Regions from separate parts of the Mycobacterium sp. IS-2888 genome, predicted to be linked through region 3. Evidence: predicted binding sites of a transcription regulator. Region 3 holds the regulator's gene; each other region holds the start of a gene.
The links. Region 3 encodes LexA, which represses DNA repair genes until DNA is damaged. Its sites were predicted from a motif close to CGAACANNTGTTCG; they were not measured.
Positions count from the first base shown of each region.

Region 1: ruvC (crossover junction endodeoxyribonuclease RuvC) is a predicted target of LexA. The motif match lies at 4,223-4,236, and genes of this name have one in related genera.
Region 2: cofD (2-phospho-L-lactate transferase) is a predicted target of LexA. The motif match lies at 4,030-4,043, and genes of this name have one in related genera.

Region 1 is NZ_MBET01000073.1:263-6,001, reverse strand. Features, by position in the region: gene A5745_RS15200 (hypothetical protein) at 1-622, opposite strand, end outside; gene A5745_RS15195 (DUF1304 domain-containing protein) at 694-1,080, opposite strand; gene A5745_RS15190 (hypothetical protein) at 1,138-1,770, opposite strand; gene ruvB (Holliday junction branch migration DNA helicase RuvB) at 1,987-3,048, opposite strand; gene ruvA (Holliday junction branch migration protein RuvA) at 3,053-3,646, opposite strand; gene ruvC (crossover junction endodeoxyribonuclease RuvC) at 3,643-4,197, opposite strand; gene A5745_RS15170 (DUF4178 domain-containing protein) at 4,378-4,989, shown strand; gene A5745_RS15165 (DUF2617 family protein) at 4,999-5,511, shown strand; gene A5745_RS15160 (DUF4247 domain-containing protein) at 5,508-5,739, shown strand, end outside.
Region 2 is NZ_MBET01000108.1:58,006-63,744, reverse strand. Features, by position in the region: gene A5745_RS22315 (class I SAM-dependent methyltransferase) at 1-1,379, opposite strand, end outside; gene A5745_RS22310 (coenzyme F420-0:L-glutamate ligase) at 1,390-2,754, opposite strand; gene cofD (2-phospho-L-lactate transferase) at 2,751-3,764, opposite strand; gene A5745_RS22300 (WhiB family transcriptional regulator) at 4,141-4,476, shown strand; gene A5745_RS22295 (metallopeptidase family protein) at 4,516-4,938, opposite strand; gene A5745_RS22290 (DUF3499 domain-containing protein) at 5,137-5,577, shown strand; gene A5745_RS22285 (phosphomannomutase/phosphoglucomutase) at 5,699-5,739, shown strand, end outside.
Region 3 is NZ_MBET01000053.1:47,080-52,818, forward strand. Features, by position in the region: gene A5745_RS09070 (hypothetical protein) at 1-573, shown strand, start outside; gene lexA (transcriptional repressor LexA) at 583-1,284, opposite strand; gene A5745_RS09080 (LysM peptidoglycan-binding domain-containing protein) at 1,610-2,104, shown strand; gene nrdR (transcriptional regulator NrdR) at 2,262-2,741, shown strand; gene A5745_RS09090 (peroxynitrite isomerase) at 2,751-3,236, shown strand; gene A5745_RS09095 (PhzF family phenazine biosynthesis protein) at 3,260-3,946, opposite strand; gene A5745_RS09100 (alpha/beta fold hydrolase) at 3,983-5,014, opposite strand; gene A5745_RS09105 (proteasome assembly chaperone family protein) at 5,049-5,739, opposite strand, start outside.

The sequences.
Region 1 (5,739 bases), on a different contig from region 3:
CGTCTTCGGCCGTCCGCGGCTTGGTGAACGCGCCCGAGGACACCTCGCGCGCCGGTTCCTCCAGCCCGGACATGTACACCGGCTCGCCGGCGGGTGCCGAGGCCGGTTCCGCGGGTCCGGCGAGTTCCGCCGGCTCCATGAAGGCCTCGACGTCGCTCGCCAACCGCACGGCCAGGCGCGCCAGCGCGATGCCGCTGATGAATACGATCAGCGCGCCCAGGCCGGAGAAGTACGACACCTCGAGCGCGGCCCGCTTGCGGTCGGTCGCGGCAATCGGATCCCCGGCCGACCCGATCCCCAGGAGCGGGGCGATCTGCCCCCCGATCACGAACCATGCCCCGGCAACGGCCGCCAGCCAGCCGCCGACGATCGCGGTCATGCGGTTTCCGGAAAAGATCAGCAGCAGGCCACCCAGGACGGTGGCGCCCCCCGGTAGCACCTCGAGCCAGCCCCGGGCCGAGGTCCATGCCCAATCTTGGTCGGGCGTGTAGGCGAAGTTGAAGCGTGGACCGACGAACGGTATCAACGCACCCCATGCACCCAGGACGACCAGGAGCAATCCGCTCACCGCGCCGCGCGAGCGGGGCATCCACAATGGGTGGCCGTTTAATGGGTGTTTCATTAGCTCTCCTCAATTGTCGCCGGGCTACTTCAGCAGGTGCCTGGATACCCCGCGTCGAGACGAAGTAACCGCTAAACGGCGAGACCGAGTGTGAGCAGCACCACAGCGATCACCGGAAAAGTGCCCTGCGTCAAGGCGGCGCGCGCCTTGTCCGGCGACGACAGCAGTAAGACGAGCGCGGCCGCAGCCATCGAGCCGACGCCCGCGAAAACCAGTGCGGCTCCAACGGCGTTGTGCCCCATGGCAATCGCGGCGATGCCGATGCCGCTGACCACCGCGAGGAACAGGTTGTAGAAACCCTGGTTGAACGCCAGCAGCTTGGTGGTCTCGGCTTCCTCGGACGTCGTCCCGAAGGTGGCCCGGGTGCGCGGCGAGGTCCAGGTCAGCGACTCCATCGTGAAGATATAGACGTGCAGCAGGGCGGCCAGGCCAGCGAACACCAGGGCGGCAGTGATCATCGCCGATGAACACTACCGACCTGGTGTCGCCGCGACTACCCTCAGCCGGTTAGGGCGCTAGGCGCCGACGTGGTGGTGCCGGCGGAATAGCCCACCACCGTCGTGACGGTGGAAAAGTCCACGCCCGCGGTGCCCGTCGGGCTCGGCCGCAACCGGTTCGCGTAATGGCTCCTCCTCGGCGACGGGCGCCGGTGCGGCCACGGCGACGTCGCGCGCGTGCCGGACCGCCAGGCGCGCCACGGCGGCGCCACCCAGGAACACGATCAACGCACCGAGACCGGTGAAGTACGTGACCTCGAGCAGGGCACGCTTCAGGTCGGTCGCCGCCGCCGGTTGGCCGACGTCGCCGATGCTCAGGGTCGATGCGAAAGCGCGGCCGACCACGAACCACGCGCCGGCGCAGACCGCCAGCCAGCCGCCGAACACACCGCTGGCGCGGTTACCGGAGAAGAGCACCAGCAGGCCGCCCACTGCGGCGGCCGCGCCGGGCAGCACCTCCAGCCAGCCTTTCGCCGTCCTCCACGTCCAGGCCGGGTCGGTCATGTACGCCCAATCGATGTTGGGTCCGAAGAACGGCACCAATGCACCCCAGGCACCCAAGAGGATCAAGAGCAGCCCGGTCAACGCGCCGCGGCTGCGTGGCATGTACAGCGCGCGGGGGCGTTCATAGTCAGCGTTCGTGTGCCTCATCTGAATCTCCTTCAACAGGCATTACTGCTGTGGGTTCGGATACCCGACGGCTCCTGGATGTAACCGGCGCGCGGCCACGGCTGCGTTTGCTGTGGCCGGTGTGACCGGCGCGCGCGCCCGCCGTCGCCGCAAAGCCCCAGCCAGCGGGCCTTCTGGCGGCGCCCCGGCGCGAAGGTCACGATTTGAACGCGAAATGCCCAAGCCGCCGGCGGCGAGCTAGTCGAAGAGCCCCGGTTGCCCCAGTCCGGTGACACCGGCCGGCGGGGTCATGCCCAGGTGCGTCCAGGCCTGCGCGGTCGCGACCCGGCCCCGCGGGGTGCGCGCGATCATGCCCGCGCGGACCAGGAACGGCTCGCACACCTCTTCCACGGTGGTGGCCTCCTCGCCGACCGCCACCGCCAGCGTCGAAACGCCGACCGGGCCGCCGCCGAAGCTGCGGGTCAGCGCCGACAGCACCGCCCGGTCCAGCCGGTCCAGGCCGAGCTCGTCGACGTCGTACACCTCGAGCGCGGACTTGGCGACGTCGCGAGTGATCACGCCGTCGGCGCGCACCTCGGCGAAGTCCCGCACCCGCCGCAGCAGCCGGTTGGCGATGCGCGGCGTGCCGCGCGAGCGCCGCGCGATCTCCGCCCCGGCCTCGGCGCCCAGTTCGATGCCCAGGATTCCGGCGGACCGGGCCAGCACCCGTTCCAGCTCGGCCGGCTCGTAGAAGTCCATGTGCGCGGTGAAGCCGAAGCGGTCGCGCAGCGGGCCGGTCAGCGCGCCGGACCTGGTGGTCGCGCCGACCAGGGTGAAGGGCGTGACCTCCAGCGGAATCGACGTCGCCCCAGGGCCTTTCCCGACGACCACGTCGACCCGGAAGTCCTCCATCGCGAGGTAGAGCATCTCCTCGGCGGGCCGGGCGATGCGGTGGATCTCGTCGATGAACAGCACGTCGTGCTCGACGAGGTTGGACAGCATCGCGGCCAGGTCGCCGGCGCGTTCCAGCGCGGGCCCCGACGTCACCCGCAGCGCGGACCCCAGCTCGGCGGCGATGATCATGGCCAGCGACGTCTTGCCCAGGCCCGGCGGGCCGGACAGCAGGATGTGATCCGGTGTGCCGCCGCGGTTCTTGGCCCCCTCGATGACCAGCTGCAGCTGCTCGCGCACGCGCGGCTGGCCGATGAACTCATTCAGCGTGCGGGGCCGCAGGCTGACGTCGATGTCGCCCTCGCCGAACGCGAGCGCGGGCGAAACCTCCCGGACCTCCGGGTCGGCGAAGTCGTCCTCGGCACTCATCGGCTCACCGGGCCTTACCCAGCAGCGACAGCGCCGCCCGCAAGGCCGACGACGTCGTCGCGTCGTGATCGCCGGCCAGCACGCTGTCGGTGGCCTCCTCCGCTTGTTTGGCCGCAAAACCGAGGCCGACCAGGGCCTCTACCACGGGGCTCCGCACGGCGTGGCCGTTGACCGCCGGGGCGGGCGCCGACCCGGCAATCGCGCCGATCTTGTCGCGCAATTCCAGCACCATCCGCTCGGCGCCGCGCTTGCCGATGCCCGGCACCCGGGTCAGCGCGGCGACGTCGCCGTCGGCCAACGCCTGCCGCAGCGCCGCGGCGTCGTGCACGGCCAGCGTCGCCATCGCCAGCCGCGGCCCGACGCCCGACACCGACAGCAGTGTCAGGAACAGATCCCGGGTCTCGGAGTCGGGGAACCCGTAGAGCGTCTGCGAGTCCTCACGCACGATCATCGCCGTGATCAGCCGGGCCTCGCTGCCCTGGCGCAGCGTCGCCAGCGTCGACGGCGTCGCGTTGATCCGGTAGCCGACGCCGGCGGCCTCGATCACCGCGTGATCGAGGGCCACCTCGAGCACCTCACCGCGCACCGACGCGATCATCGGGCGGCCTTCACTTTCGCGAGGTAGGCGCGGCGCTGGCGCGCGGCCACCGCCTCGGCCGCCGCCATCCGGGCGATCATCGGCGCCCGCCAGCAATGGCAGATCGCCAGCGCCAGCGCATCGGCCGCGTCGGCCGGTGTCGGTTTGGCTTGCAGCGCAAGGATTCTCGTGACCATGGCGGTGACCTGTGCTTTGTCGGCGGCCCCGTTGCCGGTGACCGCGGCCTTGACCTCGCTGGGCGTATGGAAGTGCACGTCGATGCCGCGTTTGGCGGCGGCCAGCGCGACGACCCCGCCGGCCTGAGCCGTGCCCATCACCGTCATCACGTTGTGCTGAGAGAACACTCGCTCGATGGCCACGACGTCCGGCCGGTGGGTGTCCAGCCAGTGGTCGACGGCCTCGCCGATGGCCAGCAACCGCTTGGCCAACGGTGCATCCGCCGGGGTGCGCACCACGTCGACGTCCAGCGCCACGACGTCTCGGCCGCGCCCGCTTTCCACGACCGACAGCCCGCATCGGGTCAGCCCCGGATCGACGCCCATCACGCGCATGCGCCCGCTCCCCTATATCGCGTACCGAACAGCTGTTCGATAGCCTAACGGGCGATACCGACCGCGCCGGGTAGGACACGCGGCACCGGTCACCGGGTCGTGTTGCGGCGACGGGCCCAGCGAAAGCTGTTAACTTAAAGCCCACATTCGCTGGACCGCCGCGGGCACGGAAGGGTATGCGTGGGAACACTGCTGGTCGTGATAGCCGCGGTGTTGTTCGTCGCGTCCATCGTGGTACTCGTCGTGGCGTTGCGGCGGCCCAAGCAACCGGCCGCGCGGCGCGGGCGCCAGGATCCGCTTTCCGCCGACGCGATGCCGCAGTTCGGGCCGCGCAGCCTGGGCCCCGGCGCCATCGTCAGCTACGGCGGCGTCGACTACGTGGTGCGCGGGTCGGTGACCTTCCGCGAGGGCCCGTTCGTGTGGTGGGAGCACCTGCTGGAAGGTGGCGACCAGCCGCTCTGGTTCAGCGTCGAGGAGGACGACGGGCGCCTGGAGCTGGTGATGTGGGTGACCCGCAAGGACGTGACGCTGCGGCCCGGCGACCAGTACGTGGTCGACGGGGTGACCTTTCACGAGTCGGAGCGCGGTCGCGCCTCGTACACCACCGAAGGCACGACGGGCCTGCCGGCCGGCGGTGAGATGGAATTCGTCGACTGCGCCAACGCCGACGAGAGCGTGCTGCTCTCCTTCGAACGCTGGGCACCGGACACGCCCTGGGAGGTATCCACGGGCAAGTCCGTGTCGCCCGGCGAGCTGACCGTCTACCCCGCGCCCCCAGCCCCCTCCCCGTAGGCGACGTCGGTGCCGCTTCATCAGCTCGCAGTGACTCCGGCGGACGTGTCCGGGAACAGGCTCGGACTGGCGCTCAACGCCCCCGCGCCGGACCCGTTGGCCAGCCATGCGCTGAACCATCCCGGCGGCGGCACCCTGCTGCTCGGAGTCCTCGGCGCATCGCACGTCGTCACCGTCGAGAAGGCCGGCAGCCGGTTCTCCGAGCAGGTCTCCTGCGCCGCGCGCAGCCACGGCGGCGGGCTGCCGGGGCACGCCGACGCGCCCGGCTACCGCATCGAGTCGCGGACCGACACCCGCGATGAGGCAGCGTTTCGCGAACTCGCGCACGAACTTCGCCGCCGCTGCGCGACCGAAACCGGTTGGCTCGGCGGAACCTTTCCCGGCGACGACGCCGCCCTGACCGCGCTGGCCGCCGAGCCCGACGGCGCCGGCTGGCGCTGGCAGACATGGCATCTCTACCCGCTCCGCCCGGTGGGGTCGGGCGGCATGGTGGTGCACACGGCGAGCCGGTGGCACCCATGAGCCGCAAGGGCCTGTTCTGGCTTTCCGGCGGCCTGGCCGTCGCGGCCATCGCGTCGCTGGTTTTCGGAATCGTGTTGCTGAACAAGGACATTGGGTCCTACGTCGCCGACCACTACCACGCGTACGCCACGGACGCCAGCGGAACGCGCTACCAGTGCAGCGGATCGCCCGACGACGTCGCCGACACGCTCGCCGACTACCAGGCACCCGACGCGCGCGCCGACAACG
Region 2 (5,739 bases), on a different contig from region 3:
TGCTCGGCTTCCCGCGGCTCCAACTCCAAAATTCCACCGCCGTAGCTGCGGCCCATGATCTCCGCGAAGGCGAACGTCGCGCTGTTGTGGAACACCGCGGCAAGCGCGCACGCGTCTATCTGGGAGTGGGGGTCTGCGGCGAGCCGGACCCGATGCACGGTGTCGGTGCTCGTCGCCGCGGCGGCGTTGACGGTCAGCCGTGGCGCCGTGTGGATCTGGCGCAGCATGAAAAGGTCGGGAATCCACAACGACGGCGTGCGCCACCAGGGCGTGCGGATCGAGCACTTGTAGCCGCGGTGGACCGCGGCGGCCTCACCCGCGGCGATGTGCGCGAGAAGGGCGGGATCGCGCGGGTCGCGGGGGGCGTCGAGCAACCAAGCGCGGTGTCCGGCCGCGAGATCGCTTGCGCGGCAATCGTTGTCGTATACCAGGCCGGAGAGCTGCGCGCTGCGCGACACGAGCGGTACGCAGTGCGGCATCAGCGCGAGTTCGCGGGCGTGCGCATCGGTGAAGGTGAAGAAGCTGTTGCGGCCCGTCACGATGCCGACGTCCACGTCGGCCAGAGCGCCGAGCCGGCTCAGGGTGTGGGATCCCTTGAGCGCGCGCAGCAGCCGGATCGCTGCGGGGTCCAGAAAGTATTTGGTCCACTTCTCCTCTTCGTGCAGCAGCGCCGGCGCCGACTCGACGTCGAGCTCGGCGTCATCCAGCCCTTCGGCGTCTCTGAGATGGACCGTGCGTATCCGCGCGGGGCCGGAACCGGCTGTGCCGCAGAACAACACGACCTCCTGCAGGACGCCGTCGAACACCAACCGCTCGAAGGTCAGCAGCGTGATCTGACAGAACCGGCTCAGCAGAAAGTCGCGTAACTGCGCGGCGTAGCCGACCTGAAGCAACTCGGCGGGAAGGACCAGGCCCACGCGTCCGCCGTCGCGCACCAGAACGGTGGCGGCGACGACGAAGGGGACCCAGGCGTTGGTCAGCCTGCTGGGTCGCAGGCCCGCGCGCCGCATGAGTTCCAGGGCCGGCTCCCGCTGATCGGATGCCCAGTTGCCGAAGCGGATGTAGGGCGGGTTTCCCGCGACCCCGTCCCAGTCGCCGGCCCCGCTGTGGGCGAGCCAGGTAAACAGGTTGTCGGCGTCGACGGGCGCGAACTGCCGCGCCTTGACCGCCTCGCCGGCGACGAGTTCGACGCCGTGTGCCCGGGCGCCGAGCGCGGCGAGCTCGCGCAGGATTCGGCCGTCACCGCAGGAGGGTTCCACGATGCGCGGGCCGGCTTCGCGCACCCAGCGGGCCAGGAACCGGGCCACCGGGGCGGGGGTGTAGTAGCCGCCGCGAACCTTGTCGGCCGAGGCCGCCGCCTTGCCCGCGAACGTCGTCATCGGCCCAGTATCACTTGCGGATCAACAGATCCCCGGCGTCCGGCGCCGCGTCTCGCAATCCGGTCGGCTCCGCGGGGTAGCCGATCGCGATGGCGCCCAACGGCTCCCAATCGGGCGGCAGCTCGAGCTCGGCGCGGACCAGGTCGGCGGCGAAGATCGTCGAGCCGATCCAGCAGCTGCCCAGGCCGCGCACCGCCAATGCGACCAACAGCGCCTGCACGGCCGCGCCGACCGCGACCGTGAACATCGTGTGCTCGGCGCCGGTGCGGGCGGTATCGGGATAGCTGTGCGCGCCGTCGGGGACCAACATCGGGATGACGACCTCGGGTGCGTCGTACAGGATCTGGCCGCGCGCCACCCGGCGATCGATCGAGTCCGCGGGCCGGCCGTCGCCGGCGAGGTCGGCGCGCCACTTGTCCTTCATCCGGTCCAGCAGCCGGGCCCGGGTGGCTGGGGTGCGCAGCCACACGAACCGCACCGGCCTGGTGTGGTGGGGGGCGGGCGCGGTGAGGGCTTCGGCGACCGCGGCCTCCACCAGGTCCGGCGGCACCGGCTCGCCGCTGAACCGGCGCACCGATCGGCGTAACAGTTGGGCCTGCCGACGACCCATCTCGATCGCTTCGGCGGTGCCGAGCCAGAACAGGTCTTCCTCGCCGGGGCGCAGCAGCTGCCGGGCGGTGGTGCCGTCGTCGGACACGACCCGCTTGGGCAGCCCGCGCACCACCGCCACCGGCACAGCGGTCATTTTGCCCTTGACCAGATCGGCGGCGGCCGCGATCTCGTCGGCGATCGCGATCTCGGTGACGATCAGTTCGTTGCCGTGTCGGTCGACGGCCCCCGAATAGCCGTGCAGCACAGCCAGACCCGCCGCGCCGACGGCCGCGTCGGTCTGGCCGTTGCGCCAGGCGCGGCCCATCGTGTCGGTGATGACCACGGCGACGTCGACGCCGAGCCGCTCGCGCAGGCCGGCACGCAGCGCCGCGGCGCTGGCGTCGGGGTCGACGGGCAGCAGCGCGAGCTCGTCGCCGCCGACGTTGGAACCGTCCACGCCCGCGGCGGCCTGCACCAGCCCGAGCCGGTTCTCGGTGATCAGGGTCCGGCCCTTGCGCGCGAGCACCCGGACCGCCTCGTCGTCGACCAGCTTGCGCCGCAGCTGATCGCGCTCCTCGGCGTCGCGCGGCGCCTGCACCAGCCGGCCCTCGCACTTGGACACCACCTTGCTGGTGACCACCGCGACATCGCCGTCGCGCAGCCAGGGCGCCGCGGCGGCGACGGCGGCAGCAAGGTCGTCGCCGGGCCGGAACTCGGGGAGCCCGGGCACGGGCAGGATCTCGATCGCCGCGGCGGTGCCATGCTCTTTTGAACGGTCGGTCACGCCGTCACGCCCGCAAGATCCAGCCCGGCGGCGACCATTTCGGCCGTCGCCTTCGGGTCGCTCATCAACAGCGGCACCGAGCGCACCGCGACCCCCTCGATGTCGGCTTTGAAGTTTTCCAAGTCGCCCTCGTGCACCAGCCAGCAATCCAGTATGCCGGTATCGCGCCGGGCCCCGTAGTGCCGGCCGACCGCTTCCGCGGTGGATTCGACCCCGATCACCGAAAGGCACGCATCGGCCATGCCGCGCAACGGCTTTCCGCCGATGATCGGCGAATAGCCGACGACCGGGGCGGTGGCGCCCCGCAGCGCGCCGCGGATGCCCGGCACGGCCAGGATGGCGCCGACGCTGACCACCGGGTTGGACGGCGCCAGCAGGATGACGTCGGCGTCGCCGATGGCCGCGACGGCTTCGGTTGCGGCGCTGGCCTTTTCGGCGCCGACGAAGGCGAAGCTGTGGGTGGGCACCTGCGCCCGATAGCGCACCCACCACTCCTGGAAGTGGATCGCGCGGCGGTCGCCGTCGGCCGGATCGGTGATCACCACGTGTGTCTCGCAACGGTCGTCGGTGGCCGGCAGCAGTCGTGCGCCGGGTTGCCAGCGGTCGCACAGCGCGGCCGTGATCTGTGACAGCGGGTAGCCGGCCTGCAGCATCTGGGTGCGCACCAAGTGGGTGGCGAGATCGCGGTCGCCGAGTTCGAACCAGTCCGGCTGCACGCCGTAGCGCGCCAATTCCTCTTTGGCATGCCAGGTTTCGTCGCGGTGACCCCAACCCCGTTGTGGATCGACGCCTCCACCTAAGGTATACATGCAGGTGTCCAAATCCGGGCAGACACGTAAGCCATGGATCCACGCGTCATCGCCGATGTTGACGATCGCGGTTAGCTCGTGGCTGGTGGTTTCAGCATCGGGGCGCTGTTGCGCCGCGAACTGACCCAGGCCGAGCAGCTGCTGGACGCCAAGCAGAAACCGGGCGCCACCGACCCCACCGACCAGCACGGTGACCTTCACACCGCACGACAGTACCGGCCGGACACGCGCGGCATACCGGCCACCAAGTGGGCCATAAAAGCCCATTTCGACGAGAACAATTGGGAAGCTTGGGACAGTTGTGACCGACACGCCGAGTGTCAATAACAACAGAAACGCCGAAATTTGATCACGAGATGATATGGAAATGCGCCGAAGTGCTTGACCGGGCAGCTCAACCCGTGTCTAATCACATCAGTGTCATTTCCCGGTTGGCCGGCCGGTTCCGGTGTCGCAGACCGAGATTCGATCACTTGTTCGAATTGTCTGTACATCAGAAAAGTGGCATCAAATCACTCTCCCAAAATCAACCTGAGGAGGCGGACGACGCATGTCTTATGAACACCTTCGGGGCGTTATGGCAAGCACACCGCACACCACCATTGGTGCGACGCCGGCGCCAATTGCGCGTCCGCACCTGACCGTGGTTCCCGATGCCCCAGTGGCATTCGAACCCGAGCCCCTGCCGCCGACCGCCGATCAATGGCAGGACCGCGCGCTGTGCGCGCAAACCGATCCCGAGGCCTTCTTTCCCGAGAAGGGTGGTTCCACCCGCGAGGCCAAGAAGATCTGCCTGGGTTGCGAGGTGCGCCATGAGTGCCTGGAATACGCCCTGGCGCATGACGAACGCTTCGGCATCTGGGGCGGTCTGTCCGAGCGCGAGCGCCGCCGCCTCAAGCGCGGCATCATCTGACCCGCCGCCGACCCACCCCAGATCTGACCCCGCCCAGCGTCATTCGTCGTCGATCGTCGGGTCGATGACCGAGGGTTCCACGTCCAGATAGATGGCCACCTGAGCCACCAGGATTTCGTGCAGCAACTCGCCAAGTTCGACGGTGTCCTTCGCCCGTCTCTCGATCGGCTTGCGGAACAACACAATTCGAGCGCGCGTCGCATTGCCGCGGACGTCGACGCCCGCCGGTATCAAGCGGGCCAGCGCGATCGGCCCATCGGCGATGACCTCGGGCGGCCACTGCACACTCTCCGGGTCCTTGGCGGTGATGCGCGGGATTTCATCGACGGCCACGTCGAGCTCGGACACCCGGTCTTGCCAGCGCCGCTCGATGGGTTCGTATGCCTCCAGCACCGCCATGTCGAACCGCTCGGCCCGGCTGCGCCATCCGGGCACCGTCGGCGGCAACAGCGGGCCGCGCATATCGCGGCCCCGCCGCGTGGCCCGGTGTGCGGCCGAGCGGCCTCCCGACCGGCCCTGAGACCAGCCGCCGCGCGGGGAGCTGCGCGAATCGCCGCGGGAATCATTCACTGGGGCCGATGGTAACGGTTGAACATCGGGGGCCGAACGGTTGCGCGTGTCCGGCGCTTCCGTGGCGTTTGTCCACGATAGCCTTTCGTCGTGAACGTTCCCCGTCGCTGCTGCCGGCCCGGGTGTCCGCACTATGCCGTGGCGACCTTGACGTTCGTCTACTCGGACTCGACGGCAGTGGTAGGCCCGCTCGCCACCGCGCGCGAACCGCATTCCTGGGATCTGTGCGTCGGCCACGCCGGCCGCATCACCGCACCGCGCGGCTGGGAACTGGTGCGCCACGCCGGCCCGCTGCCCAATCCCGACGAGGACGACCTGGTGGCGCTGGCCGACGCGGTGCGTGAGGGCCCGGGCGGTGGCGGTGTGCCCTACGGCGGCGCAACCGCGATCAACGGCTTCACCGCCGACCCCGCCCTGCGCCCCGCCGGGGCCCATGCCACCGCGCCCAGCGGCGGTCTGCTCGCGCCGCCCGAGCAGCGTTCCGGACGCCGCCGCGGGCATCTGCGCGTGCTGCCCGACCCCAGTGACTAGCCGCGATTAGCACCGCCGACTAGCACTGCGCACCGTTTGGACCCGTAACCTTGGCGGGCCGATAGGCTGGCTCCCAAGAGTCCAACAAGAGTCCAAGCAAGTAGTCGTCAGGAGCCTCCGCATGTCTCGGCCCGCCGCGGCTATCCACCGTGTCATCAAGGC
Region 3 (5,739 bases):
TCCGACTATCCCGAGGCCGGCTACCCCGAGCCCGCCTACCCGGAGCCTGCGTATCCGGAGGCCGCCTATCCGGAAGCCGCGTATCCGGAGGCCGCCTATCCGGAAGAGGACGAACCGGCCTATCTCGACGTCGATGAAGCCGCCGAGGCCGAAGAAGCCGAATATCCGGACGTGGCCGTTCCGCATACCCCAGCGGATGCCGCCCATCCGGACGACGCGTACCCCGCCGCGGCGCCGGAGCCGGTCGATTCGGATGTTGTCTATCCCGACGTCGCGGTCGCGCACACCGCCCCGGACGTCGCGGCCCCGGGCGTCGTGGCCGCCGCCGGGCCGAGGCCCGGGCGGCATGCCGCCGTCGACGCCGACGAGGGACCGGGCCCGGCCGGACGCCCGACCATCCACCTGCCGTTGGATGACCCGTATCAGATGCCGGACGGATATCCCATCAAGGTCAACGCCAGCTTCGGTCTGTACTACACCCCCGACAGCGTGCTCTACCAGGACACGCTCGCCGAAATCTGGATGTCCAGCGAAGAAGTCGCCCAGGCCAACGGCTTCACGAAGGCCGACTGACCCCGGTCGCTAAATCTTGCGGATCACCGTGACGACCTTGCCGAGCACGGTCGCCTCGTTGCCGGGGATGGGATCGAACGCGGGGTTGTGCGGCATCAGCCACACCTGACCGCCCGCGCGCTTGAAAGTCTTGACGGTGGCCTCGCCGTCGAGCATGGCGGCGACGATGTCGCCGTTGTCTGCGACATTCTGCTGCCGCACCACCACCCAGTCACCGTCACAGATCGCGGCTTCGACCATCGAGTCGCCGACCACCTTGAGCAGGAACAGGGCGCCCTCGCCGACCAACTCGCGGGGCAGCGGGAAGACGTCCTCGACCGCCTCTTCGGCCAGGATCGGCCCGCCGGCCGCGATGCGCCCGAGCACGGGGACGAAGGTGGGTTCCGGCAGCGCGTCCGAGCCGGCGACTTCGGTGACGGGCACCGCCGCCGCCGGGACGTCGTCGACACCGCGGACGTCGACGGCCCGGGGCCGGTTCGGGTCGCGGCGCAGGTACCCCTTGCGTTCCAGGGTGCGCAGCTGGTGAGCCACCGACGACGTCGACGTCAGACCGACGGCATCGCCGATTTCGCGGATGCTCGGCGGGTAACCGCGGCTGGTCACCGACTCGCGGATGACCTTGAGGATGGTGCGCTGCCGCTCGGTAAGCGATGGATCCACGGAATGCAACCGGCCGGCCGCGCCGGCGGAAGTGTCGTTGCTGTCGCTCATGGCACTGAATGTAGCCCCCCGGCGACCAAGAATCAAACATGTGTTCGACTGGCGTGTCGCGACGCTGCCGATAGGGGCCCGAAGACCCTACGGCTGGTGAATCAAGACCCTACAACGAATGAATCACACGCGTGTAACTCTCGACCCGAGCGGGTACTTCTCCTGCATGTCAGGGGTGGTGACCGACGATCGGCGACGAACTTGTCGGTGCCGGGGTCTAACGTTTCGCTCGTCCGACACGCTTCGCTCAAATGTTCGGGTTCGAACACACGAGCGACTATAGTCGAACACACGAGCGAGGATTTAGTTGACCGGAGGAACGGACATGACAGTCATCCACACAGTCTCGCCGCGGACCTGCGGCACCCGGCGCCCGGCCAGTGGGCTGGTCGACTGTCCCCGCTACGACGGGGCACGCGTGGTGCGCTCCCGCCGTCCACGCTCGTCACGGCCGGCCGGCGCGCCCATGCGCTACCACGGCACCGGCGTCGCGATGTCGGTCGCGCCGCATCGCAAGCGTCCCGCCACGCTGCTGACGACGCTCGGGCTGGCCCTGCTCGCCGGGCTGATCACCCTGTGGCTGGGGCTGGTCGCGAACCTCGGGCAGCAGGCCAACGGCGACCCCGGCCCTACGGCTGCCGCGGTGCCCGACAGGCTGGCCGTTGTGCGGGTCGAAGCCGGGGAGTCCCTGCAGGACGTCGCGCACCGGGTGGCGCCGGACGCGCCCGCTCGCCAGGTGGCCGACCGGATCCGCGAACTCAACGACCTGAACTCGCCCACGCTGGACGCCGGCCAGACGCTGATCGCGCCGGTCGGCTGACGGCATGGCGGTGCGGTGCGAAAACCGCTCTACGCCAAGGCCGCTCGGCTCCCGCGGTGGTGGACGGATCCTTATCGCGGCGGTATTGGCCCCGGTGGGCGGCGCGCGGGTACGCTCGGAGTGTTCTGCGAGGTATCGGCACGGCGAAGGAGCGGTCATGCACTGTCCGTTCTGCCGGCATCCCGATTCCCGGGTGATCGACTCGCGGGAAACCGATGAAGGCCAGGCGATTCGGCGCCGCCGGTCCTGTCCCGAATGCGGGCGGCGGTTCACCACCGTGGAAACCGCGGTCCTGGCCGTGGTCAAACGCAGTGGCGTAACCGAGCCCTTCAGCCGCGAGAAAGTCATCAAAGGCGTCCGCCGCGCGTGCCAGGGCCGGCAAGTGGACGAGGACGCGCTGAACCTACTGGCCCAGCAGGTGGAAGACGCGGTACGCGCCGCGGGCTCGCCCGAGGTTCCGAGCCACGAGGTCGGCCTGGCCATCCTCGGGCCGTTGCGCGACCTCGACGAGGTGGCCTACCTGCGATTCGCGTCGGTGTACCGCTCGTTCTCGTCCGCGGAGGATTTCGAGCGCGAGATCGAAGCGCTGCGGGCGCACCGCCAAGTGCCGACGGACCCGGAACCGGCCACTCGCTAGGCTGTTTTCATGCCTGCCGACTTGCATCCCGACGTCGCGGCGCTGGCGCCCCTGCTCGGTACCTGGGCCGGTCGAGGCGCCGGAGAATACCCGACAATCCAGCCCTTCGAGTATCTCGAGGAAGTCGTGTTCTCCCACGTGGGCAAACCATTTCTGGCGTATGCGCAAAAGACGAAAGCGGTGGCCGACGGCAAGCCCCTGCACGCCGAGACCGGATATCTTCGGGTGCCGCAGCCGGGTCACGTCGAGCTGGTTCTGGCGCACCCGAGTGGCATCACCGAGATCGAGGTGGGTACGTATTCGGTGACCGGCGAGCGTATCGAGGTCGCGTTGTCCACCACCGACGTCGGATTGACCCCGACCGCCAAAGAGGTGTCCGCGCTTGGCCGTTCGTTGCGCATCGACGGCGACGAGCTGTCGTACTCGGTGCGGATGGGCGCCGTCGGTCAACCGCTGCAGCATCACCTCTCCGCGGTGTTGCACCGCAAGGCCTGACCACTCCGGGTGGCGCGCGGAATTCAATTCAGCTGTGTCACACCGTCATTGACGACGCGCCCGGCTACCCGAACCCAGCCCTCGGGGCTCCAGGTCGTCTCGATCATCGAGCCCTTGCCCTGCGTGATGCGCAGGTCGCGGCTGAGGTGGTCGGTGATCCGTATCGCCGCGGAGCCGGTCGCTTCGTCTTCCGGCACACCCAGATTCGCGGCGAACATGCGGGCGCGCAGCGATCCGGCGGTTTGATCTATCCACGCCCATAGGTAGTGGGCGGTGTCGTCGGGGTAATCGGCCGGGTCGGCGGCGAGCAGGTCGTCAACCGCATCGAATTCGTGCACGAACAATTCGGGGGCCCACTCCGAGCGTGCGCTGATGACCGTGAGCTCGTCCTGGTAGCCGACCTGCACGAGGCCGGCGGGCACCCGCAGCGTGTTGATCGGCATCCCGTTGTCGCGCAGCCACCACGACAGGCCGACGGTCGGATGTCCCGCGAACGGAATTTCGGTTCGCGGCGTGTAGATCGTGGCGTGCGCGGTGGGGGAGCCGGGGGTGGGCAGATCGACGAATATCGTTTCGCTGTAGCCCAATTCGGCGGCCAGCCGTTGCCGGTCACGGGCGTCGATCTGACTCGCATCGACCACGCCGAGGGGATTGCCGAAGTTGCGGTCCGGATCGGTGAACACCCGCAGCACCGTGACGTCGATACCCATGGCCCGACTGTACGACCCCGGGCAATGCCGCGATTGTCAGGTGGCGCTGCGTTCGTCCGAGCCCATGGCGTTGAGGACCGCGACGCGGGTGTCGGCCGGGCCGGAGACGGTCTGCGCGCCGCTGCCCGTGCGGAGCAACTGGCGAAGCGCAGCCTGGTCGTATTGGGCGGGCTCGGTGGTGTCGATGAAGCGCTGGACGACGTCGATGAAGCGGGCCGGGTCGTCGTGGAAGGGGAAATGGCCGGAGCGCTGGAAGATCTCCAGCCGGGAGCCGGGCATCGCGGCGTGTGCCATGTGGGCATGGCGGACGGGGACCACGACGTCGCGGCTGCCCCAGATGATCTGCACGGGGATGGCCTCGGTCAAATAACATCGGTCCAGCATGGTGACGATCTGCCCACGCCAATCCACGACGGCCCGCAGGGTGCGGCTGAACGCCGCCGACGCCGTCGGTTCGGGTAGATCGTCCAGTATCCGCAGCACGTTGGGCAGGTCGCGGCCCAGGTCGGTCGACCCGATCGCCAGGCCCGCCAGGCGCCCCGCCAGCTGAACCGTCGGCAGCACCAGGGGCAGCCGCAGCAGGGCCAGGGCCTCGCTGCCCATTGGCAACGAGGCGAGCCGGAAGACGACGTTGACATCCTTGGTGACGCCGCCGGCGCCGACCAAAATCAGCCGATCGACCAGATGTGGGAATTGGTAGGCGAATTGCATCGCCACTCCGCCGCCCAGCGAATGACCCACGATGGTGACTCGCTCAATGTCGAGGACGGACAGCAGGTCGCGCATCCCGTTGGCGTAAGCGGCGACCGAATAGTCGGCGCGCGGCTTGTCGGACTGCCCGTGGCCCAGCAGATCCGGGGCGATCACGGTGAAACGCTGGGCGAGCTTGGCCTGCACCGTATTCCAGGTGGTGGAGTTGTCGCCGATGCCGTGAATCAGCAGCAGGGCCGGGCCCGAGCCGGCGATCCGGAACGCCCGCTTGTAGCCATGGATGGTTCGGAACTGCAGGGTTGGCGCGGTCACTTCCCGCACCGGGCGAAGATTGCTCTTTCGCTTCCGCTCAGTCATCCGCCCACCTCGTCGTCGGGCCAGTTCTGAGCGGTTAGCCCGAGTCGTCGTCGTCGGACTTCTTCTCGGCCTGCTGGGCCAGGAAGCGCTCAAACTCTGCGCCAATCTCGTCGCCGCTAGGCAGGTCCTCGTCGCGAGTCAGTAACGACCTGTTTGCCTGAGCGTCGATGAAGGCATCGTACTGGCGCTCGAGCGCGGCCACCACTTGGGCGACCTCCGCGCTGGCCTGCACCTGCTCGTCGATTTTGGCCCGGATTTCCGCGGCCGCTTCGGTCAGCTCCGACAGCGGCAGGTCCAGCGACCCGGACTTCGCCACCTGCTCGAGCAGCGCCTGGGCGGCCGCGGGGTAGTCGGTCTGCGTCAGGTAGTGCGGCACGTGCACCGTGAACCCGACGACCTCGTGGCCGTGCTGGGCCATCCGGTATTCGAGCAAGTTGGACGCGCTTCCCGGGACCTGGATCTCCGAGATCCACGGCTGGAAGTCGGCGATCAGTTCCTTGTCGTTGGAGTGCGCGGTCAGCGTGATCGGCCGCGTGTGCGGGACTGCCATCGGGACTGTGCCCAGGCCGATCGTGCGGCGCACGCCCAGCCGCTCGGCCAGCAGGCGCACCGCGGTGACGAAACGCTCCCACTTCAGATCCGGCTCCATGCCGGCCAGCAACAGGAACGGGGTGCCGACGCTGTCCCGTAAGGCGTACAAGCTCAACTCTGGATCGTCGTAATTG